4 regions of the Rheinheimera sp. NSM genome follow, and region 3 is predicted to be linked to each of the others. Evidence: predicted binding sites of a transcription regulator. Region 3 holds the regulator's gene; each other region holds the start of a gene.
What was found. Region 3 encodes sigma-54, which starts transcription at its own class of promoters, with help from an activator protein. Its sites were predicted from a motif close to TGGCANGNTNCNTGCTT; they were not measured.

Region 1 (5,831 bases), on a different contig from region 3:
ACGGCAGGCCAGCTTACCGCCCACAACCTGGTGCTGGCCTGTGGCAGCAAGCTGGCGCAATTTTCGCCAACAGCAAAGCTGCCACTGAATAAAATCCGCGGCCAGGTCAGCCATGTGCAAAGTAAAACCATGACAGCGCTGAAAACCGTGCTGTGCCATAAGGGCTATATCACCCCGGGCTGGCAGGGGCTGCATTGTGTTGGCGCTACCTTCGACCGTGGTGCAACAGAAGCTTTTGTCAGCGAGCAGGATAATAGCGAGAATTTACAACTGGTTAATGACCAACTTAACCAACCGGACTGGTTTGCTGACAGCCGGGCCGTAAGTGCGGCAGCGGCGTTCCGGGCTACGGTGCCGGATCATTTGCCGCTGGCAGGAAACATAAACGGACAACCGGGTTTATACGTGCTGGGGGCTATGGGAGCTCGCGGCATTATGTTGTCGCCACTGCTGGCAGAACACCTGGCTTGCCAAATCTGCGCCGAGCCACTACCGTTATCAGTGCAGCTAAAACAGCGGCTACAGCCGAACCGCTTTGGCGCGGCCCGGTAAAGTCAGGATGCAATATGACAAATAGAAAACGGATTTTAATCGCCGAGGACGACATGTACTTGCGCTCTTTGCTCGACGTACAGTGTCAAAGCCTGGGTGTACATACCTGCAGCGTTGAAAATGGTGAGCAGCTGGTTACGGCAGCCCTGAGCTACCAGTATGATATTGTGCTTACCGATATCCAGATGCCGGTATGTGATGGTATCCGGGCCGTGCATTTGCTGCGTCGTCTGGGCTATAACAGACCGGTGTTCGCCATGTCTGCCGACAGCGTTGCTGCTGAGGGTTTTGATCAGGTACTACAAAAACCTGTCGACATTGCCTTTCTTGCCACACTATTGCAGCAAACGCCGCAGCAACACATTGTGCCACTGCAGGTAACAGCGGAACTGGCCAGCTTGTTTTACCAGAACCTGCAGCAACTTAGCCAGCACTTTGCCGAAGCTTTGCAGCACGACGACCTTGAATTGATGCGGCAAATTTGTCATCAGGTTAAAGGTAGTGCCGCCAGCTTTGGTCATGCCGGACTAACGCAATTGGCTGATGCGTTGCAACAGCGTTTAGTAACTGAAGCCAGCAATAACGACTTAACGGAGCAATGCCGGCATTTTTTGCACTTTATCCGGCAAACAGGAGCATCAGATGAAAACGCCAAAGATTCTGCTCGTTGATGATGTTGATTACAGCCGGCAACTCCTGCGCAACAATATTCAGGCGTTATCTGATACCGGGTTGTTAACCCACACCACCTTTAGCTTTTTTAACGCCGGTACAGCAGCTGATGCCAAAGTACTGTTCACGCTGCACCAGCCACACATAGTGTTTCTGGATATTGAGCTACCTGACAGCTCCGGGTTGGAATTATTAGCACAGTTCAAGCAGACAAGGCCGCAGTGCCGTGTCGTTATGATTAGCGGCGCCAGCACTTTGGAAAATGTGACACGAAGTATTCAAATGGGGGCGGAAACCTTTATCGTCAAACCATTCAGTGGTGAGAAAATTTTGTCGGCTATGCGTTTGCTGGAGAAGAAGCAAGACTATGATTTGGCATTAGATATGCCATAACGCTGGGCAAAAGGCCCGGATATTTGCTAATGTATGGCCAGATTAATACTCACACCAAGGATAATACATGCGCGCTGCAGTTTTAATGTGCCTCACACTGGCATTCAGCAGTAATTTGGCCGCCCAAGATTTCTTTCAGATCCCTGTTGCATCTGACGCCCGGGAGTTTGCCCGGCTGGATAATAAAATACCGGCAGTGCTAAGCTATTTTAGTCAGCAGACCGAACAAAGTCTGCGTGATTTTTATATTCAACGTCTGGGCGAGCCGGTAAATGAGCAGACGCTGTACGGCCGGCAGCATTTGTATTTTAACGTCAACAGCAATCAAATCAGGATCTTAATTTCCAGCCAAGATGACTGGCGTCAGGTAGATATTATGGTACAAAACTAAGCCCTCAGGGCTTAGTCATTTGCAACACTACGCGGCGGTTTTTCTTACGTTCAAGTGCAGTATCATTCGGCGCTGCATGGCGCCGCTCACCAAAGCCCTCTACCTGCACTTTATCGGCACTCATCCCTGCTGCAACAAAAAAGCTTTTTACTTTCTCTGCCCGCTTTACCGATAGCTGTTCATTCATCCAACGGCCGCCGTAACTGTCGGTATAGCCCTGAATTTCTATGTATTCAATATCCTGGTCGTATTTTAAGTATTCGGCAATCTGTGCCAGCCGGCGCTGAGACTCACGCGTTAACTGGTCGCCGCCGGTTTCATAACTTAATACCGTAAAGGCGATATCGTCAAAGCTGTATGGCAGTAACGCTGAAATACATTGATTAAACTGCTGATATTGCTTTAAAAATTGTACCGGGTTTATCGAAGCCGCCACCTTGTCATAGGGGCTGTGCCAGTCGCTGAAATAAAAGGTCGGGCTAAAGCCCTGCTCTAATTCGGTGAGCAATGTCCAGGCAGCTTTCTTCGGTAAATCGCCGTTGTACTGTTTCAGCAGCTGCATATTGGCCACCGCTTTGGCCGGCTCTCCGGGCCGCCATGCCGGCGGTACCGACAGTACTTCGGCTAAATCATAGCCATCGGGCAAACGCAGCATTTGCAGTTCAAAATCTAAGTTCAGCGCTTTGCCGGCCACGCTGCGAAATACCGCCTGGCCAAAATGCGGTATTTCATGTTGCAACTGACATTCTAATGGCGTATTACGGTTTAACTGCCATACCGACTGCTCAATACCGGCAGAATATTGACGCAGCTGCGGCTGCGCCAGCAGATGGCAACTAAAGGCCATTACACTAAAAGCTAATAAGGTTCGCATTTTCCGGTTTCCCACCACTATCGGCATATCAAGCCATGCCCTTCAGGGTTTATCTGTACTACTGATACCTGTTACTAATGATATCTAAAGCAAACACTATGCCGTAACAAGACGCTGCGCTAATTTTTTGGCATAATAGCCGCTGATTTGTTAAATGGCGCCGTTATGACACAACCCAATTCTCAACTGGCTCAGCGTTTTCGTGGTTACTACCCTGTAGTTATCGACGTGGAAACCGCAGGCTTTAATGCTAAAACTGATGCCTTGCTGGAAATTGCCGCCACCTTGCTCGATATGGATGAGGACGGCAATTTAATTCCGCTTAAAACCCTGCACTTTCATGTTGAGCCATTCGAAGGCGCCAACCTGGATGCCAGCTCACTGGCATTTAACGGCATAGACCCGTTTAACCCGTTACGTGGTGCCGTACACGAACGTGAAGCCATTACCGAAATATGCAAGGCCGTGCGCAAAGCGCAAAAAGATGCCGGTTGTCAGCGTAGCGTAATAGTGGCGCACAATGCCGCCTTTGATCAGGGCTTTTTAAATGCGGCGATCGAACGGCTTAACTTTAAACGCTCGCCGTTTCATGCGTTTGTTTCGTTTGATACCACCAGCCTGGCCGCATTAGCGGTGGGCCAAACCGTATTGGCAAAAGCCTGTAAAGCTGCTGGCATAGCATTTGACAATAAAGAAGCACACAGTGCGCTGTACGACACCGAGCGTACTGCCGAATTATTCTGCTATATCGTCAATAGCTGGAAACAGTTGGGCGGCTGGCCGATGGCCAATATCCAGCCGGATGACAGTGCTGGGGATGATGACACTGACGCTGTCGCATAACAGCACGAAGGCCGCAAACAGCGGCCTTCGTTTTTTGCAGCAGGGTTTATTCTGCCGCAGTATCGGTTTTGTGTTTTGCCGCGGTTTCTTTAATTAACGGCTGCAATTCACCACGCTGAAACATTTCCAGCACGATATCACAACCGCCAACCAGTTCACCGTCAACCCACAACTGCGGGAAGGTTGGCCAGTTCGCGTACTTGGGTAATTCAGCACGAATATCCGGGTTTTGCAAAATATCGACATAGGCAAACTGTTCGCCACACGCTATCAGCGCTTGCGATGCCTGTGCTGAGAAGCCGCAACTGGGAAATTTCGGTGAGCCCTTCATAAACAACAGAATAGGGTTTTCAGCAATTTGCTGTTTTATTTTGTCCAGCGTTTCCATTAATACCTCACAACAAGTGCATTTCTACATTGGCTGACATTTTACGCTGTTCTGTGCGCTGTGGCACTTGAGATTTACGAAAAAATCCCCACTTCCGTGTTACAACGTACCAAACTGATCATCAAAGCGCGTTACACTGGATCAGCTTATAATCAGACACTGCAAAACTTGAGTATTTTAGTCAGGTTTTGTAGTCTACGCCATGCAGACATCATAAACAACGCCAACGGAGAACGACAATGGCCTTTGAATTACCCGCATTACCTTATGCAAAAGACGCCTTAGCGCCACACATTTCAGCCGAGACGCTGGAATACCACTACGGCAAACACCACAATACTTATGTAGTGAAGTTAAACGGCTTAATTGAAGGTACTCCTTTCGCCGGTAAGTCACTGGAAGAGATCGTTCGCAGCTCAGAAGGTGGTGTATTTAATAACGCCGCTCAGGTATGGAACCATACTTTTTACTGGCACTGTTTATCACCAAACGGTGGTGGCGAGCCAACCGGTGCTGTAGCTGACGCCATCAATGCCAAGTGGGGCTCTTTCGCCGCTTTTAAAACAGCGTTTAACGACAAAGCCGTAAATAACTTTGGCTCAAGCTGGACCTGGTTAGTGAAAAAAGCCGATGGCAGCCTCGACATCGTCAACACCAGCAACGCAGCTACGCCATTAACCGATACCAGCCTTACACCGGTAATGACAGTAGATCTGTGGGAACACGCTTACTACATCGACTACCGCAATGCGCGGCCAACCTACCTGGATGCATTCTGGGCGCTGGTTAACTGGAAGTTTGCTAACGAAAACTTCGCCAAATAACACTATTGTTCTGCACAAAACCCGGCTGATGCCGGGTTTTTTGTCCGCCTTGCTTTACATTTCGGCCGTTCGGCCTGACTAAACCTTTTCCCTGCCACAGCCTACAGCCTGAAGAAAATTGTAGATTTTTCTGTCAATTAGACAGGCGGGAATCCGCTTTACTGTCTAACCTTAGAGTAACAGCCAGGCTGCTACCCTTTCCCGATGTTTATAAGCCGGAGGTGCAAATGAGTATTTTTGAGCACTACAAATCACGCTACGAGGCTGCCAAAGAAGAAGAGTATAGTATTCAGGAGTTTCTGGCGTTATGTAAAGACGACAAGAGCTGCTACGCCAGTGCGGCAGAGCGCTTATTACTGGCCATCGGCCAACCGGAACTGACAGATACGGCACAGGACCCTAAACTGAGCCGGCTGTTTTCCAACCGGGTTATTGCCCGTTATCCGGCCTTCTCTGAATTTTACGGCATGGAAGAAGCCATAGAACAAATAGTGTCTTACCTTAAGCACTCGGCTCAGGGGCTGGAAGAGCGCAAACAAATTCTGTACTTACTCGGCCCGGTGGGCGGCGGTAAGTCTTCGCTGGCAGAAAAACTAAAACATTTAATGCAGCAAATTCCAATCTACTATTTGAAAGGCTCGCCGGTGTACGACAACCCGCTGTGCCTGTTCGATGTTAATGAAGATGGCAATATTCTGCAGCAGGAATACGGCATTCCCAAACGTTACCTGCGTAATATTATGTCGCCCTGGGCCAGCAAACGGCTGCATGAGTATAACGGCGATATCAGCCAATTCAGGGTCGTGAAAAAGTACCCGTCTATTCTTGACCAACTGGCGATAGCTAAAACCGAACCCGGTGATGAAAACAACCAGGATATTGCTTCACTGGTAG
Region 2 (5,831 bases), on a different contig from region 3:
ACCCGCCAGCACGCGGCTGTTCAGCGTACCGTTTTCGGTTTGGGCTTTATTGGCTTCGCGGGCAATAACAATGCGATCGCGTGAGGCGCGCTCTGTCAGGCCGCCGGCCAAAGCCACCGCCTGGTTCACTGTCATACCGGGTTGGTACGGGTAGGCTCCGGGCTTTTTCACTTCGCCATGGATATAAAACGGCCGGTACTCATCAATACCAACGTACACATTAGGCTCTATCAGATAGTCGCCTTTAAGGCCCTGATAAATTAATTGCTCCAGTTCTTTTAATGTTCTGCCGGTGGCTTTAATACTGCCCAAAAACGGATAGTTAATGTTGCCACTGTCCGTCAACTGGGTTTGCAGTTCCATATCATCCTGGCCAAACACCTTAATACTGATCTTATCACCGGCGCCAAGCAGATAGCTGTCATCTGCCAAAACGTTCAGGCTGGCAAATGCCAGCCCGCCTATTAACCACAACTGCTTCATTGTTAACATCAGAAACCTGCTTGTACACCAACATAGAATACGTTTTTGTCAAAACGGATATTCTGCACCGTAGAAGACTTACGCGTCAGATCGGTACCGGCCGTTAACATAATGTTAGTGCGCAGCAGGTAGTTAGCCGCCAAGCTCAGCGTTTTGGTTTTATCCGTGCGATCGGCACCGGAGTAATCTTCATGGCTGTAATTAAAACCGGCCGTGCTGGAAAATAAGTCAGACCAATCGTGCGTCCAGCTTACACCGTGCAGCGTTTCTTTCACGTAATCGCCTTCAACATTAGGATCTTTCGCCTGACGCCCGGTAGTCAGTGTGAAAGTAGAGTAGCTTAACGGTGCATAAGCCACTGCGGCTTCCCACGTCAGGCCACTGAAATCTTTACGTTCAACGCTGTCGAAGTCTTTGTCCTGGTAACCAATGCGGAAGCTACCCGAGGTTAACGCCGAGGCTTCCCATTCCATACCCACACGGTATTTGGTGGTGATGCTGTCACGTTTACCGGTAGGATCAACCAAGTCATAAGAAATATCTTCGCGGATAATCTCTGCCACTACACTGGTGGTCGCCTGAGTGTCATAGTAAAACGCTGCACCGTAAGAGAATTTGTCAAAATTACGCACGCTGGTCAGCGCTTCGTAATTAGTGAACTCTTTATCAAAATAACCCGCCATTACGCGCAACCGTGCCGGGGTAGACATAGCACCGTATTCGTAGTGGGCCTTGAGATTCCACGTATCAAATTCAGCCGGTTCATCCTGCAGGTTACCTAATCCTTCAGATACCCCGGTACCACGATCTTCATGGCCGGACACATATTCCACACCGGCTTCAAACCGGTTGCTTTGGTTCAGTTCAACTTTTGCCATAGCATCTGCATAAAAATCCAGATAGTTATCATCTGAACTGGAGAAATAAGTGCCGCTGGCCACGCTTAGTGTAGAGGTGTACACATTAGCGCCATCTTGTAACAAAGCGCGCAGGCTTGGTGTTACTGCAAAAATCCAGCTGGACTCTTCATTAGTGCTGGTACTGGCAATGTTGTCATTATGGGCTAAACGGGCTTGCACCATAGGTGTGAAGTCAATACCGCTCTCTGTAGTAATAGCAGCCGCAGTCATTTCGTTTGCAGCCAGATTTGCCGACAAACTAACAGCAGCGATAGCCAGCGTAATGCGTGAAATTTTAAACATTGAACGTCCTTATTAATAAGCGTTTTTGTTAATAAAACCTTTGAGCAAGGTGTTAAGGATAATTTTGATATCAAACAGCAGTGACCAGTTGCGGATGTAATCCAGGTCGAATTTTACCCGCATTTCCATCTTTTCCAGGGTATCCGTTTCGCCGCGCCAACCGTTTATCTGGGCCCAGCCGGTAATGCCGGGGCGCATTTTATGGCGCAACATATAAAAGGCAACCTGCTTACGGTACTCTTCGTTGTGCGCTACAGCGTGCGGGCGTGGCCCCACTACTGACATATCGCCCATTAACACATTAAAAAACTGCGGTAATTCGTCCAATGAGGTACGGCGTAAAAAAGCGCCAACCGGCGTTATGCGGCTGTCATTGCGCTTGGCCTGTATTACCTTGCCGCCATTTTCCATAGTGCGCATAGAGCGGAATTTGTACACACCGATACGGCGGCCATCCAGGCCATAACGGTCTTGTTTAAACAGGACCGGCCCCTTGGAGGTAAACTTGACTGCAGCGGCAATTAATACCAGCAACGGCGCTATAGCCAACAGCACGCTGGCGCTGAAAGCAATATCAAAGCTACGCTTATAAAAGTCCTGGATACCAAAGCCCGGCGATTCAAACACACTGATGGTATCAACATCACCAACATTACCAATACGGCCATGCATCAGGTTCTTCATCAGAAAATCCGGCACCAGTAACACATCTACTGTGCTGTCGCCCAGGGCGGTAATCATATCAGCCACACGCTGCTCGGCCAGCATTGGTAAGCAAATATACAGTTTTACCAATTCACCGCTGCGCGCCAGTGCCACCGCTTGCTCAATACCGCCACGTATATGCTGGCGCGCATCAACCGGCAGCCGGTCTGTAGTTCTGTCATCAAAAAAGCCGATACACTCAAAGCCCAGCTCAGGGTGGTTGGTTATTTCATTCAGTAAATTCAGGCCACTGCCGGTGGCGCCGATAATCGCCACTTTCTGCATTGCTAAACCACGGCGGCGTTGCATGGTTTTGATCACTCTGGCGCCAATACGCCACAAAGCCAGGGTAACTAAAGAGGCAACATACCAGCCGACTAATACTGCACGCGAGAAAGCTTCCGACTGCTTAAACAGGAAAAGTGCCGCCAGCACCAATAAAAATGCCAGCGTATGTGCTACCGCCAGCAGTACCAGCATGCGCGAAAAGCGCCCCACCCGCCAGGAACGGTATAACTGTACAGACTCTGCTAAATAGGAATAACACACCAGATAGCCGCACAGCAGCAGGCCGTATTTGCTGTTTAGCGTCACGTCATACATAGCGGCGCCCAAGACAAACACCGCAGCCAGGATCAGTAAATCTATCAGCCGGTAAATAACAGAAGAGGCATGGCCGGTATATCTAAACGTTTGTTTATTCACTGTGTTAACTCCGTTTAACTGTCGTAAAGCATGGGCATCTGACACTGCAAGGCGCAATGCCGCTGAGAAAAGTATGCCGTTGTACACTCAGGGCGGATAAAGCAAACCGCTTCTGCGCTGAATATCTGTTTGTAACCAATACCGCCACGCAAGCTAAGCTTGTACTATTATCTGCAAGGTAATTTGTTACTGCATGCTGTACTTAAAACGCCGACAATTTATCACATCGCGCGCTCAATGCAAGCAAAAATACCCACATATATACACCCACAGTTTACATAAGGTTATCATCGATACAATTCGATTAAAAAACAACCGTATCGATTAAAATATCACCAGAAAACCGCAATACTCACCAAAACAGTGCATGGCAGTAGTAATCTCACTGTAAGCGGTATTTATACAACTTTAATTAATCATTAAATTTCAACAGCTTAATTAAATAAAGCCCTAACAACTGCACTTTACTCATGCATATGCTATTCCACACCTGCCAGCCTGAACACAATCTGAACACATATTTATTACAACAAGACGACAAAATGGCGCAAAATCCAGCTTTTTGTTCAACCTGAAGCTCAAACCGCCAGCCTAAATTGTAAATATCAAGGCAATTTTAAATGTGTCATAAAATCTTACAGTTAACAAACAGCAAGATTATAATAGACTGTATTTAAACAACTTTAAAACAGGAATGAATATTGCATTGTAAATTTTGAGTATCCAAAAAAGGTGATGCATTATGAAAAATACGTTAACAAAGGTTTTATCCGCCACTGCGCTGTGTTTCAGCCTGAGTAGCCATGCAGCGCTAATTCAGGTATCTGCTACCGACACGGCGCCGGGCAGCAGCAGCTATCTGGCGCCAGGTGCCGGTGATGTGGGTGGTTTCCCAACCCCTTACAGCCCGGGTTCATCAATTCAACCGCAAAATCTGTTTGATGCTATGGACGATATCCGTATCGCCAGCCGGCTGGATCTGAGCGCTCTGGACCGCAACAGCGACAATGGTGATCCGGCTCTGGGTTGGGATCTGGACCAACTGGAGTGGTACACCGAGTTTTACTACTTTGACACCCTGCTGGACGACTGGCAGCAAGTCACTTCCTGGTATGCTTTTATCAGTTGGGATCAGGTAGAAACCTGGCAAGCAGATCCGGAACTTACCGGGATTGACTTCTGGACCGGTGACGTGCGTGGCTTCCTTACTGACAGCAGTTGGTTAGCCGGCGACTGGTTAGCGGTTTCCAGCTTTGAAGGTGCAAGCAACACTGTAAACAACACCTTTTTCTCAGTACGCGATCCTGCAAACATACCGGAGCCGGCCAGCTTAGCGCTGTTTGGTTTAGCCTTAGCCGGTATTGGTATTCGCCGCAGAAAGCAACAACCGCTTTAGTTTGAAAAGCCGCTGTTTGCCCTGCTTCGGCGGGGCTTTTTTCGTTGCTACGCTTTAATGTCAGTATTTTTTACACCATTATATTTCATCGCACTAAATGCTTTACAAATCAAATACTTTAGTAATGGCATAAATACTGCTAAGTACTGGTTTAGCTGAATTATGTTGTAGCCACCAGGAGTAAAAATGAAAGCCACTACTAAGCTGTTATTTGTATTAGCCACTGCAGTTTTTGCCTTTGCTGTTAAAACCCACGCCACACCAATTGTTATCAACGCCGCATTACACGATTATCAAAGCAACCAAAGCTATTATCGCACTGTTGATTTTTATCAGTTTTCCTCCACCGGCGGTTTAGCCAGCTTTGATATTCTGGCGTGGGGCTACCAGGGCAGCTACTTAGACAGTATGTTATGGTTGTTTCAGGATGACGGTGATTTAGGAGTGTCAGCTTTACTTACACAAAATGACGACTTTTGGTCATTAACTGGTCGCGGTTTTACCGACGGCAGCACCAGCGCGCTGGATTCGTATTTAAGTTTTAATTTTTCCGCCGGCAATTATCTGTTAGCCGTAGGCAGCTGCTGTAATTATGGTGCCCACGATATTATCGACGGTATGCAGTGGAATGGTGCAGCCAGCTATGACAACCCAACCTTGTACCGCACTTTGCCGTACCAGTTAACCGTAAATGGCGCGGTAAGTAACTTTCGCCCGCAAGACACGGCTATCAGCAATATACCGGAACCGGCATCTATTGCTTTATTAGGTATGGGGTTGTTGGCGTTACGCCTGTATCGCAAAAAAGCCGCTGTTTAACTACTGCTTGCCCAACTCAGCCCCGTAATCCGGGGCTTTTATATGCCGTTGCCAACAAGACCCTATAGCACTAATTAGTTTGCTCATTATGTTGCTTAACAGCCCGGTGGGCTAACGCGCGCAGCTCGGCGGCAAATTTAGCATCAAGCCCTTCAGGCACAAAATCGACATTAACAACCGACTCATTAAACAGCACTTCATACCAAACACTGGCGGTAAGGTATTTCCCGGCGATGTCCAAATGCGCGCCATCATCACTGTAAAGCATGTTAGAACGTTGCTTAATAGACGGCGCATTCTCAATACTTGCAGCCTGTTTCGTGTTGTTGGTGCTGGCTTTTTCTTCATCATCCGCTTTTGGCAATTGTTGATATGCCAGAGACATTGCATCGGCGGAGGGGATTATCGCTAAGCCGTACCTGGCAGCAAACCGGTTGTAAGCCTGTGTAAGTTGGCTATGCATATCAGTATGGCTCACCGGCCCTTCTTGCTGCTGTTTAAACATTAAGTGCTCATCATGA
Region 3 (5,831 bases):
GGCGCAGTTATATGATACAAGCGCGACTATTGAGATTATTCTGGGTCAGTCGGTTTCTCAGGGAGAAACGCCATGAGGTTTAAGCCTAAATACCGTTGGTTGCCAACACCTTATCGCAGTATGTTGCTACTTATTGTTTGGTTATTGCTAAACCAGAGTGTTGAAGCGGTGCATGTATTTTTCGGCATTATCCTCGCACTGTTGATCCCGATGCTGACATTGCGTTTTCGTGATCCGCAGCCACTGATTGAACGACCGCTATTAGCATTACGTTACATACTGCTTGTATTTGCTGACATTATTACCGCCAACGCCCAGGTGGCAGTGTTAATTCTCGGGCCGAAACGGCGGTTGAATCCGGCATTTGTGCGGGTGCCACTGGATCTGCAACACGAGTTACCCATCACTATTCTGGCCAGTACGGTGTCAATGACGCCGGGTACTGTTAGTGCAGAGATTTATCCAAGTGCCGAATTACTGGTGCCGGGTGAGCCGTTGCCGCAGCGATGGTTGCTGATTCATGTGCTGAACCTGGGCGATGAGGCGGAACTGATTGCCTCGATTAAACAGCGCTATGAGGCACCACTGAAGGAGATTTTCCAATGCTAGATAACGTTATTATGCTGGTGTTCGCGATGATCAGTATTGCCTTATTGCTAAACCTGTGGCGTTTACTGCGAGGCCCCAGCCTGCCGGATCGCATACTGGCGCTGGATACTATGTACATTAACAGCATAGCGCTGATTATCCTGTATGGTTTGCTGATGGGCTCTCCACTGTATTTCGAAGCTGCCTTGCTGATAGCAATGCTTGGCTTTGTCAGTACAGTGGCGGTGTGCAAGTTTCTGTTACGCGGCGATATCATTGAATAGGAGTAGCTGATGCAACATTGGATGGAGTGGGCGGTAGCGTTTTTTCTGTTGTTAGGCGGTAGCTTTGTGCTGATTGGTTCTATTGGTCTGAGCAGAATGCCGGACTTCTTTATGCGGTTACATGGCCCGACCAAGGCCACTACCTTAGGCATGGGCGGTATTTTATTGGGTTCTATTTTCTTTTTCAGTGTTTCCGGTGATGTCAGTGTGCACGAATTGTTGATCACCATTTTTCTGCTAATCACTGCACCTATCAGTGCGCACATGTTGATTAAAACAGCGTTGCATCACAAGCTGAAAGCGATACAGAAAACCACAGGTTTAGTGAATATTCATCCAGCACAACAAAAACAACACGACCGGCAACCGAAACCCTAGCGTTAGCTTTCGTCAAAGCCGTTTTTGATCAGATCTACCACGGCGCTGAGTGCCCGCTCAGCGTCTTCCCCTTCAGCACACACCTGCAGCGTTTTGCCTTTGCTGCTGGCCAGCATCAATAAGGCTAATACGCTGCTGGCATCGGCCGTTTTATCTTCCTGTATCAGCTCAATCCGTGCTGTAAACTGCTGGCACAGCTGGGCCAGTTTAGTGGCTGCTCTGGCGTGCAAGCCCAACGGATTAACAATGGTGACAGTTTCACTGAATTTGGGCATGCTCAGGCCTTATTATGATGCCTGACTAATTCGCGGTGACGCAGTTGTACGTCATCGCGTGAACTGCGATAGCTTTCGGCCAGGCTTTCAACCATGTAGACAGAACGGTGCTGGCCGCCGGTGCAGCCGATGGCAATGGTCAGATAGCTGCGGTTATTACGCTCCAGGTGCGGTAGCCAGGTGCTGATAAAACTGTTGATTTGCCAAATATACTTCGCTACTACCGGCTGTGCTGCCAGGTAATCTTTTACCGGTTGATCCAGCCCGGTCAGCGGCTTCAAATCCGGTTCCCAGTGCGGGTTGGGCAAAAAGCGTGCATCAAATACAAAGTCGGCGTCTTTGGGAATGCCGTATTTAAAGCCAAAAGATTCAAACAGAATAACCAGCCGACCGGTTTTTTGCCCGAGAATACGCTCGCGCAATTGTTCGGCTAACTGGTGCACGTTCAAATCAGTGGTGTCGATATACAAATCGGCACGGCTGGAGATCGGATCCAGCAATTGTTGTTCACGCGATATGGCTTCGTCCAGCGACATGGCCTGATGCGATAACGGATGCAGCCGGCGCGTTTCACTAAAGCGTTTAATCAGGCTGGCGTGGTCGGCATCCAGATACAGGATGGTTAAATCCAGTTTACGTGGCAGGTAAGATAAAATGTCTGCCAGTTCATCGGGGTCCTGTGGCAGGTTGCGCACGTCAATACTGACGGCAACACGCTCATATTGGCCCATTACTGTGGTAGCAAGGGTAGGAAGCAGGTTTACCGGGATATTGTCGACACAGTAGTAGCCAAGGTCTTCCATCACACGCAGTGCAACAGACTTGCCTGAGCCGGAGCGACCACTTACTACCAGCAGCTTCATTTTACCGGTTCCATAGCGCTGTACTCCACTAACAGCTGGTACAACTGCTGGTTAGTTTCAGCATGGCGGATTTTTTTCGTCAGCTCTTTTTGGCTGAGTAGCCGTGCTATGCCGGCCAGAGTGCTCAGATGTGCCTGGCACTGATCTTCCGGGATTAAAATGGCGCAGAAGATATCTACCGGTTGGTTGTCGATGGCGTCAAACGGAATGGCTTCTTTACTGACGACAAACACCAACATTGGCTGTGTTACACACTTTAGCTTGCCGTGTGGTATAGCAATACCACCTCCTATGCCGGTTGAGCCGAGCTTTTCACGTGTCATCAGCGCTTCAAGGATACTGTACTCTGTCATATCCGGCAGTTGCTGGTGAGCCAGCTCAGCGATATATTCCAGAATGCGCTTTTTGCTGTTAAAAAGAACTGCACTTTTAGTGCAGTTCTCGGCAAGCATAGAGGTTAAATTCATCATCATCTAATCAGTGTCGGGCTATTTTCTCTTTATGCTTAATGACCTGGCGATCTAACTTGTCTATCAGCTGGTCAATTGCAGCATACATGTTCTCATTCTCAGATACGGCAAACACTTCGCCACCGTTCAGGTGCAGCTTGGCTTCGGCGATCTGCTTCAATTTTTCCACGTTTAGGATCACATGTACATTGTTTATATGATCAAAATGCCGTTCCAGTTTAGCGAACTTGTTGTCTACGTATTCTTTTAAGGCTGAAGTGATTTCAACATGACGACCGGTTAGATTGATTTGCATAGACATATTCCTTCTTTAGGCTTATTTACAGCAAGGTCTTGCGTTGATTTGACGGCGGAATAAACAACGACTCGCGATACTTGGCAATGGTGCGCCGCGCAACGTTAATACCTTGTTCCAGCAGAATGTCAGCCATCTTGCTGTCACTCAGCGGTTTGGCCGGGTTCTCCGCCGCCACTAATTTCTTAATAAAAGCCCGGATAGCAGTGGAAGAACACTCACCGCCGCTCTCCGTACTAACATGACTGGAAAAGAAGAACTTAAGTTCAAATATACCTCGTGGTGTATGCATATACTTGTGCGTGGTAACACGGGAAATGGTGGACTCGTGCATGCCTACCATCTCCGCTACATCGTTCAGCACCATGGGTTTCATGGCTTCCTCACCGTGTTCAAAAAAAGCCTGTTGCTGCTGCACTATACAGTTCGCCACCTTTAACAAGGTTTCATTACGGCTTTCCAGGCTTTTCAAAAACCATTTCGCTTCCTGCAAATGTGAGCGGATAAACTGGCTGTCGGCACTGTTTTTTGCGGTGCGTGACATAGCGGCATATTGCTGGTTTATCCGTACCTTTGGCATGGCATCGGGGTTAAGTTCTACCTGCCAGCGGCCCTTTACTTTCTGCACGCTGACATCCGGAATAACATACTGCTGCTCTTCACGGATAACGTCGGCACCTGGTCTTGGGTTAAGGCTGTGGATCAGCCGCATCACTTCTTTTAACTCATCCTCTTTGAGTCTAGTCACTCGCATCAAAGAACGAAAGTCGCGATTAGCTAAAAATTCTGTATGCTCGCTGATCATGTTGCGGGCTTCGGCTAAAAACGGTGTGTCGGGATCAAACTGACGTAGTTGCACCAACAGGCATTCCTGTACCGAACGGGCGCCAACCCCGACTGGGTCAAATAATTGAATGCGTTTAATCACGGCTTCTACTTCGTCAGCTTCAATGTCGTCGACGCCGAGTGATTCGAGAATGTCTTCACAACTGATGGTTAACAGGCCGTTTTCGTCGATGGCTTCAATGATGATTTCAGCGATGGCGCGGTCAGTGTCAGAGAAGGGGGTAAGTTGCATTTGCCAACGTAAGTAATCCTGCAGGTTTTCGCTGGTCTCACCCTGATAAACATGGTCTTCATCGCCGCTGTTGTTGCCGGCACTTACCGGGGCGGCGCTGACTAAATCATCCCAGTTATTATCCAGCGGTAGATCTTCCTGAATATTCTGTTCGGTCATCGACTCGCTGCTGTCCGGCTCTGCCGGTTCGTAGCTATCGTCAGGGTTATGGTCGACGTCAGTACCGTTGTCAGCTTGTTGTTGTGGTTCTTTGGGGGCGGTGTCAAAGCTATCGTGCTCGTCTTCTGCTTCCAATAACGGATTAGCATCAAGAGCTTCCTGAATTTCCTGCTGCAACTCAATCGTCGACAGTTGTAACAGGCGGATAGCCTGTTGTAACTGCGGCGTCATGGTTAGTTGCTGTCCTAAGCGAAGTTGCAAAGAGGGCTTCATCTACTTCTACCGTTCTCCTGAATGACACGCTGGTATTATTTTTTGCTAACTATAGCCTGAATTGCTCACCCAGGTATACATCACGTACCTTTTGATTCGACAGTACTTCCTGTGGCGGGCCTGACGCAATTAACTCACCATGGCTGACAATATAAGCAGTTTCACACACATCCAGTGTTTCACGCACATTATGGTCGGTAATTAACACGCCGATACCACGTTGACACAGATGTTGAATAATTTTCTTGATATCAAGTACAGAAATTGGATCGACGCCGGCAAAAGGTTCGTCCAGCAGAATAAATGCAGGGTTGGCAGCCAGAGCTCTGGCTATTTCTACGCGGCGGCGCTCGCCACCGGACAAGCTCATGCCCAGGCTGTTCTTAATATGACCGATATGGAATTCTTCCAGCAAATCGTCTGCTACTTCTTCGCGTTTGGCCGGTGTTAAGTCTTTGCGGGTTTGCAAAATGGCCAGCAGGTTGTCATGTACGGTAAGTTTGCGGAAAATAGAGCTTTCCTGCGGCAGATAGCCAATGCCTTGCCTGGCTCTGGCATGGATCGGATCAAAGGTAATATCTTTGTCATTCAGGCTGATAGTGCCTTTGTCAGAGGGCACCAAGCCAACAATCATATAAAAAGTAGTGGTTTTACCGGCTCCGTTAGGGCCAAGTAAGCCGACAATTTGCCCGGCATTCACCTCCAGGCTGACATCTTTAACAACCTGCCGGCCTTTGTAACTCTTGGCCAGATGGGACGCAACTAACTTCATGGATTATTTTTTTCCTCTGGCGTAAAGATGGTGGTAACGCGTTTGGATTCATTGCTTTCGGCACTAAGCTCCTGCTTCTCTACGTTATACCTTATTGTCGAGGCCTTTACTACGCTACCACTTTGCGCCAGTTCGGCATCGCCGGTTAACGTCAGCATCCGGCTGGCGGGTTCGTAGCGTATTTCGTTGGCTTTGGCGGTCACCGGCTGGCCATCAGCCATGAGCTGCGAATAGCTAACCGGGCTGCCGGTAGCGATATAAACCTCTTTGCCCTTACCGGCGCTGGCATTAATTTCCAGTTGATCGGCTTTCATTTGTAACGAGCCCTGAGTAACCACCACGTTGTTGCGATAGGTCAGCACGTTTTCTTTTAACGACGCCAGGTTATCAGCATCT
Region 4 (5,831 bases), 550 kb from region 3:
TTTACCGGTACCGGATTGGCCATTAATTAACACGCTGATACTGGAGCGGGCAAGGCGGCCGATAGCGCGAAATACTTCCTGCATGGCCGGGGCTTCACCGATAATTTCCGGTGATAACGCCGGTGCAGCCGCTTTGTGCTTTGGTTGGCGCGCTTTTGCATGCTCCAGCGCGCGGCTGATCAGCGCCACAGCGTCGTTTACGTCGAAGGGCTTGGGCAAATATTCAAAGGCGCCGCGTTTAAAGGCATTAACCGCGCTGTCTAAATCGGAATGGGCGGTCATGATGATCACCGGCAGCTCCGGTGCCAATTCTTGTAGCCGGCTTAATAACGCCATGCCATCGGTACCCGGCATACGGATATCTGAGACCACAACAGCGGGCTGATCATACTCCAACCGTTGCAGCATTAAATCGGCGGAGGCATAGCTCTCACATAGAATATCCGCGCGGGCCAGGGCTTTTTCCAGCACCCAACGGATAGAATTGTCGTCATCAATAATCCATACAGTATGACTCATTAGTTCAATCCTCAGTGTCTGCAATTGGCAGGTATAGGGTAAATTCGGTATGGCCCGGCCAGCTGTCGCAATCGATCCAACCACCGTGTTGGTGGATTAAAGTTTGGCCGATAGATAAGCCCAAACCGGTGCCACCGGCTTTGCCGCTAACCATAGGGTAAAACAGGGTGTCTTTAATGTCGTTCGGGATGCCCGGGCCATTGTCGATCACGCGGATCAGTGCTACCAGTTTGTAACGCTTGCCGTGTAGTGTGTGCTGGTGCAGTACGCGGCTTTGTAAGCAAATAGCCGGCTGAGGCGTATGTTCCAGTGCTTGCTGGGCGTTACGTACAATGTTCAGCAAGGCCTGTTCGAGTAACTCCGGGTCAAAAGCGAAATCCGGTATGCTGGGGTCGTAGTCGCGGCTGAACTGCACCTGGCCGGGATTATCCATCAGGGCTAACTGACGCACTTGTTCTATCATTTGATGCAGGTTGCTTTGTACCCGCTGCGCCGGACGATAAGGCCCAAGCAGCCGGTCAACCAGGTTTCTTAACCGGTCGGCCTGGGCAATAATCAGTTGAGTATATTCTTTTAACTCATCGGACAGGGTTTCTTCCAGCAGCTGTGCAGCACCGCGCAGGCCGCCGAGCGGGTTTTTAATTTCATGTGCCAGACCGCGGATCAGCTCACGCGCAGCCAGGTGTTGGTGCTGTTGCAGGCTTTCCAGGCTGATTTTGCGTTGCTGATCGACGTGGCGGATTTCCAGCAGCAAGTGGCCGGCCGGATTTTCACTGATGGTCACTGATATATCCAACAGCAGATGGCGACCATCGGCCAGCACCGCCTGTACATCGCTGACGCCAAAACCCTGTTTACTGCTCAGTGCGCTGAAAAAATGTTGGCTGCTGATATCGATATGTTGGAACAACTCAGGGAAATGTTGTGCAGATAAACGCTTTTCACCCAAACCCAGTACTGCACAGCAGGCGGTATTAAAGTAACGAATGGTTAAATCCGCATCCAGCAGCATAATAGCTGTGGTTAACTGCTCGGTAATATGTGCGTATAGCTGTTCTGTCGGTATTGTTATATCAGTCACTGTTTCACCCTTTGCACCAAATTGGTGCGCTAAGTTGACAGTGTAATTCAGTTCAGGCTGAATTGCATAGCATACGCACTAATTTGGTGATATTGCCGAGGCTCTATGTAAATAGAAGGTCGTTACAGGACTTGTTGCAATAAGCTTGCCGTTTTGATCAAAAAGTTCCATCTGGAGTTTGTGTTCGCCACGCTCTATATCGCGCAGAATAAATACTGCATTGTTTTGTGGTTCTACTTTGGCCTGGCCATCAATTAATAACCGTACGCGAAGGCCACGTTGAAACATCGGGCTGATTTTGCCGGAAACATAGACTGAACCGGTATTGTCGCGCACCGTACCCTGATCTTCCGGCTGTACAATTTCTACCGTAAAGGGTTCAACCGGCGGGGCTTTGCGTGCCGGCAGGGTTGGGTCTGTTGCTTCCATGATGTTAGCGCGACTGGATAAATTCAGCTCCTCAGCGCCCGGTTGCGGGCTGTCAGAAAATACCAGCACACCATTGGCGTCGCGGGTAACAAACACCTTTTTACTGTCTTGCGCCATTATTGGCATTGCAACAAACAATAATATGAAAATAAACAATACTTTATTCATTGGTTAACTAAGATCCATTTTATATTTATTATTGTAGTTCCATCGCGCTACTCTAGCTTGCTTTGTGTTCTTTTTCTACAAAAAAAAAGCTCACCGAAGTGAGCTTTTTATCAGCCAGCGGCGTTAAACGCTGTAATACAGTTCAAATTCCAGCGGATGAACAGATACTGCCACTCTGCGGGCTTCGCCACGTTTAATGTCAATATAAGCATCGATCATCGCATCAGACATTACGCCGCCTTTAGTAAAGATAGCGCGGTTTTTGTCCAGCTCGTTCAGGGCTTCTTCCAGTGAGGTGGAAACTTGTGGAATGTTAGCGGCTTCTTCTGCCGGTAAGTCGTACAAGTCTTTATCCATTGCATCGCCCGGGTGAATTTTGTTCTGAATACCGTCCAGGCCAGCCATCAGCTGAGCTACAAAAGCCAGGTATGGGTTAGCTGCCGGATCCGGGAAGCGGCATTCAATACGACGCGCTTTGGCACTTGGTACCAACGGGATACGGATAGACGCTGAGCGGTTACGCGCAGAATACGCCAGCATTACCGGTGCTTCAAAGTGCGGTACTAAACGCTTGTATGAGTTAGTCGACGGGTTGGTAAAGGCGTTAATGGCCTTAGCATGTTTAATAATGCCGCCGATATAGTACAGCGCGGTTTCAGACAGACCGGCATATTTATCACCGGCAAACAGGTTTACACCGTCTTTCGCCAGAGATTGGTGACAGTGCATACCTGAACCATTATCACCTACTAACGGCTTCGGCATAAAGGTTACGGTTTTGCCATACAGGTGCGCAACGTTGTGAATAACGTACTTAAGTTGCTGCACTTCATCGGCTTTCTTAGTTAAGCTGTTGAACTTGGTAGCGATCTCGTTCTGGCCGGCAGTAGCAACTTCGTGGTGGTGCGCTTCAACGGTTTGTCCCATTTCTTCCAGCACCATACACATGGCGCTACGGATATCATGGCCCGAATCTACCGGTGGTAACGGGAAGTAACCGCCTTTTACGCTTGGACGGTGGCCTTTGTTACCATCTTCATAGCTGGTACCTGAGTTCCAGGCCGCTTCAGTTGAGTTAATTTTAAAGAATGAACCTGACATCGTAGTTTCAAAACGGATGTCGTCAAACATAAAGAATTCCGGCTCCGGGCCAAACAAGATAGTGTCAGCGATACCGGTAGATTTCAGGTACTCTTCAGCGCGTTTGGCGATAGAGCGCGGATCGCGGTCGTAGCCCTGCATGGTGCTGGGTTCGATTACGTCACAGGTAATGTTTAAGGTGGTTTCTTCAAAGAACGGGTCTAATACCGCAGTAGAAGCGTCCGGCATCAGGATCATGTCTGAGTCGTTAATACCTTTCCAACCGGCAATAGAAGAGCCGTCAAACATTTTACCGTCTTCAAAGAAGTCTGCGGTAATTTGGTTAACAGGAACAGTCACATGCTGCTCTTTACCTTTGGTGTCGGTAAAACGTAAATCTACAAACTTCACTTCATTTTCTTTAATTAAACTCAGTACAGATGATGCAGACATGCATTCCTCCAATTAATCTGTTTTGAACTGATTTAGCGGTGTTGCGCCATTAAATGCCAGATATATGCCAATAACCTAAGTTGTTGAATAATTTGAATATGCTTTGGCGTGGTGCGCTTGGGTAAAGCTGCTGCGCACCATTTTGGTGCTGACAAGCTCTATTCTGGTGCGGCACGGGCAGGGGTAAGTGTAGCTGCATATTACCCCGCCGATAAAAAAAATCGCCGAAACCGCAGTTGCTGTTTTTCTTTCCCGGTAAAAACAGAGTAGAATATGCGCCCTTTAGTTTCAGTTAGTTTTGCCTGGTGGTCATTACGGTCATCTAGTGCCACAGAGGATATATTTACATGAGCGTTACCGCGACCTACTTAGAAAAGCTGCGCAATGTTGCCATTATTGCGCACGTTGACCATGGTAAAACCACCCTGGTTGACAAACTGCTGCAGCAGTCTGGCACCTTTGATGCCCGCGCCAAATTACAGGAGCGCGTAATGGATTCGAATGCGCAGGAATCTGAGCGCGGTATAACTATCCTGGCAAAGAACACTTCGGTGCGCTGGAACGGTTACCACATTAATATCCTTGATACGCCCGGCCACGCCGACTTCGGTGGTGAAGTAGAGCGCGTACTGTCAATGGCCGACTCAGTATTACTGTTGGTTGACGCCGTTGACGGCCCAATGCCGCAAACACGCTTTGTAACGCAAAAGGCCTTCTCACACGGTTTAAAGCCGATTGTGGTAGTGAATAAAATCGACCGCCCGGGTGCACGTCCGGATTGGGTTATCGACCAGGTATTTGACCTGTTTGATAACTTAGGTGCTACTGACGAGCAGTTAGATTTCCCTATTGTATACGCCTCGGCATTAAACGGCTGGGCGACACTGGATTACAACGAGCCAAAAACGGATATCACTGATCTGTTTGAAGCCATTGTAAAACACGTAGCGCCGCCGTCAGTTGAACTGGACGGCGAAACCCAGTTACAGGTATCACAGCTGGATTACTCCAGCTACCTGGGCATTATCGGTATCGGTCGTATTAAACGTGGCAGCTTAAAATCAAACCAGCAGGTCACCATTGTGGGTGCTGACGGTAGTAAGCGTAACGGTAAAGTAGGCCAGGTATTCGGTTACCTGGGTTTAGAGCGCGTTGAAACGGCAGAAGCGAATGCCGGTGATATCGTGGCTTTTACCGGTTTGGGTGAGCTGAAAATCTCTGACACTATTTGTGCCACCACTAAAGTAGAAGCATTGCCTGCCCTGCAGGTCGATGAACCTACTGTTACCATGACATTCCAGGTAAATACGTCACCTTTCGCCGGTAAAGAAGGTAAGTTTGTTACCTCGCGTCAGATTTTAGAGCGTTTAACTAACGAGCTGAAACACAACGTAGCACTGCGGGTTGAAGAAACCGAAGACGGTGATAAGTTCAAAGTATCCGGTCGTGGCGAATTGCACCTTGGTGTACTAATTGAAAATATGCGTCGCGAAGGTTTCGAATTAGCCGTATCACGCCCTGAAGTAATCATGAAAGTGGTTGACGGCGCGAAGATGGAGCCTATGGAAAACGTTACTATCGACTGTGAAGAGCAGAACCAGGGCTCTATCATGGAACGTATGGGCGAGCGTAAAGCTGAAATGACCAATATGCAGCCAGACGGTAAAGGCCGTATCCGGATGGATTTCTTAATGCCAAGCCGTGGTTTAATTGGTTTCCGTACCGAATTTATGACCATTACCTCAGGTACCGGTTTGATGTACCACAGCTTTGACCACTACGGTGCGCACAAAGGTGGCACTATCGGTCAGCGCACCAACGGTGTCATGATCTCTAATGCTATGGGTAAAGCAGCCGGTTATGCCATTTTCTCCTTACAGGAACGTGGCCGGATGTTTATCAGCCACGCTGAAGAAGTGTACGAAGGTCAGGTTATCGGTATTCACAGCCGTAGCAACGACTTAACAGTTAACTGTTTGAAAGGTAAGCAGTTAACTAACGTGCGCGCTTCCGGTACTGATGAAGCCATCAACCTGGTACCGCCAATCCGTTACACTTTGGAGCAGGCATTAGAGTTTATTGACGACGACGAACTGGTAGA

Region 1: a site for sigma-54 is predicted at 2,970-2,986, ahead of ACTZWV_RS11900 (flagellar protein MotY). Genes of this name have one in related genera too.
Region 2: a site for sigma-54 is predicted at 3,786-3,802, ahead of ACTZWV_RS09995 (PEP-CTERM sorting domain-containing protein). Genes of this name have one in related genera too.
Region 4: a site for sigma-54 is predicted at 3,784-3,800, ahead of glnA (glutamate--ammonia ligase). Genes of this name have one in related genera too.

What each region holds. Positions count from the first base shown of each region.
Region 1 is NZ_JBQTCI010000003.1:532,307-538,137, forward strand. Features, by position in the region: gene mnmC (bifunctional tRNA (5-methylaminomethyl-2-thiouridine)(34)-methyltransferase MnmD/FAD-dependent 5-carboxymethylaminomethyl-2-thiouridine(34) oxidoreductase MnmC) at 1-552, shown strand, start outside; gene ACTZWV_RS11885 (Hpt domain-containing response regulator) at 567-1,223, shown strand; gene ACTZWV_RS11890 (response regulator) at 1,195-1,617, shown strand; gene ACTZWV_RS11895 (hypothetical protein) at 1,685-2,008, shown strand; gene ACTZWV_RS11900 (flagellar protein MotY) at 2,013-2,882, opposite strand; gene rnt (ribonuclease T) at 3,048-3,725, shown strand; gene ACTZWV_RS11910 (Grx4 family monothiol glutaredoxin) at 3,772-4,113, opposite strand; gene sodB (superoxide dismutase [Fe]) at 4,353-4,937, shown strand; gene ACTZWV_RS11920 (PrkA family serine protein kinase) at 5,165-5,831, shown strand, end outside.
Region 2 is NZ_JBQTCI010000003.1:145,920-151,750, forward strand. Features, by position in the region: gene ACTZWV_RS09980 (polysaccharide biosynthesis/export family protein) at 1-492, opposite strand, end outside; gene ACTZWV_RS09985 (outer membrane beta-barrel protein) at 492-1,685, opposite strand; gene ACTZWV_RS09990 (undecaprenyl-phosphate glucose phosphotransferase) at 1,698-3,095, opposite strand; gene ACTZWV_RS09995 (PEP-CTERM sorting domain-containing protein) at 3,838-4,491, shown strand; gene ACTZWV_RS10000 (DVUA0089 family protein) at 4,678-5,310, shown strand; gene ACTZWV_RS10005 (DUF4886 domain-containing protein) at 5,381-5,831, opposite strand, start outside.
Region 3 is NZ_JBQTCI010000001.1:422,085-427,915, forward strand. Features, by position in the region: gene ACTZWV_RS01830 (monovalent cation/H+ antiporter subunit D) at 1-76, shown strand, start outside; gene ACTZWV_RS01835 (Na+/H+ antiporter subunit E) at 73-609, shown strand; gene ACTZWV_RS01840 (K+/H+ antiporter subunit F) at 603-872, shown strand; gene ACTZWV_RS01845 (Na+/H+ antiporter subunit G) at 882-1,250, shown strand; gene ACTZWV_RS01850 (HPr family phosphocarrier protein) at 1,253-1,525, opposite strand; gene rapZ (RNase adapter RapZ) at 1,528-2,388, opposite strand; gene ptsN (PTS IIA-like nitrogen regulatory protein PtsN) at 2,385-2,858, opposite strand; gene hpf (ribosome hibernation promoting factor) at 2,866-3,153, opposite strand; gene ACTZWV_RS01870 (RNA polymerase factor sigma-54) at 3,179-4,663, opposite strand; gene lptB (LPS export ABC transporter ATP-binding protein) at 4,713-5,435, opposite strand; gene lptA (lipopolysaccharide transport periplasmic protein LptA) at 5,432-5,831, opposite strand, start outside.
Region 4 is NZ_JBQTCI010000001.1:968,444-974,274, forward strand. Features, by position in the region: gene glnG (nitrogen regulation protein NR(I)) at 1-519, opposite strand, end outside; gene glnL (nitrogen regulation protein NR(II)) at 524-1,600, opposite strand; gene ACTZWV_RS04290 (DUF4124 domain-containing protein) at 1,679-2,197, opposite strand; gene glnA (glutamate--ammonia ligase) at 2,321-3,730, opposite strand; gene typA (translational GTPase TypA) at 4,078-5,831, shown strand, end outside.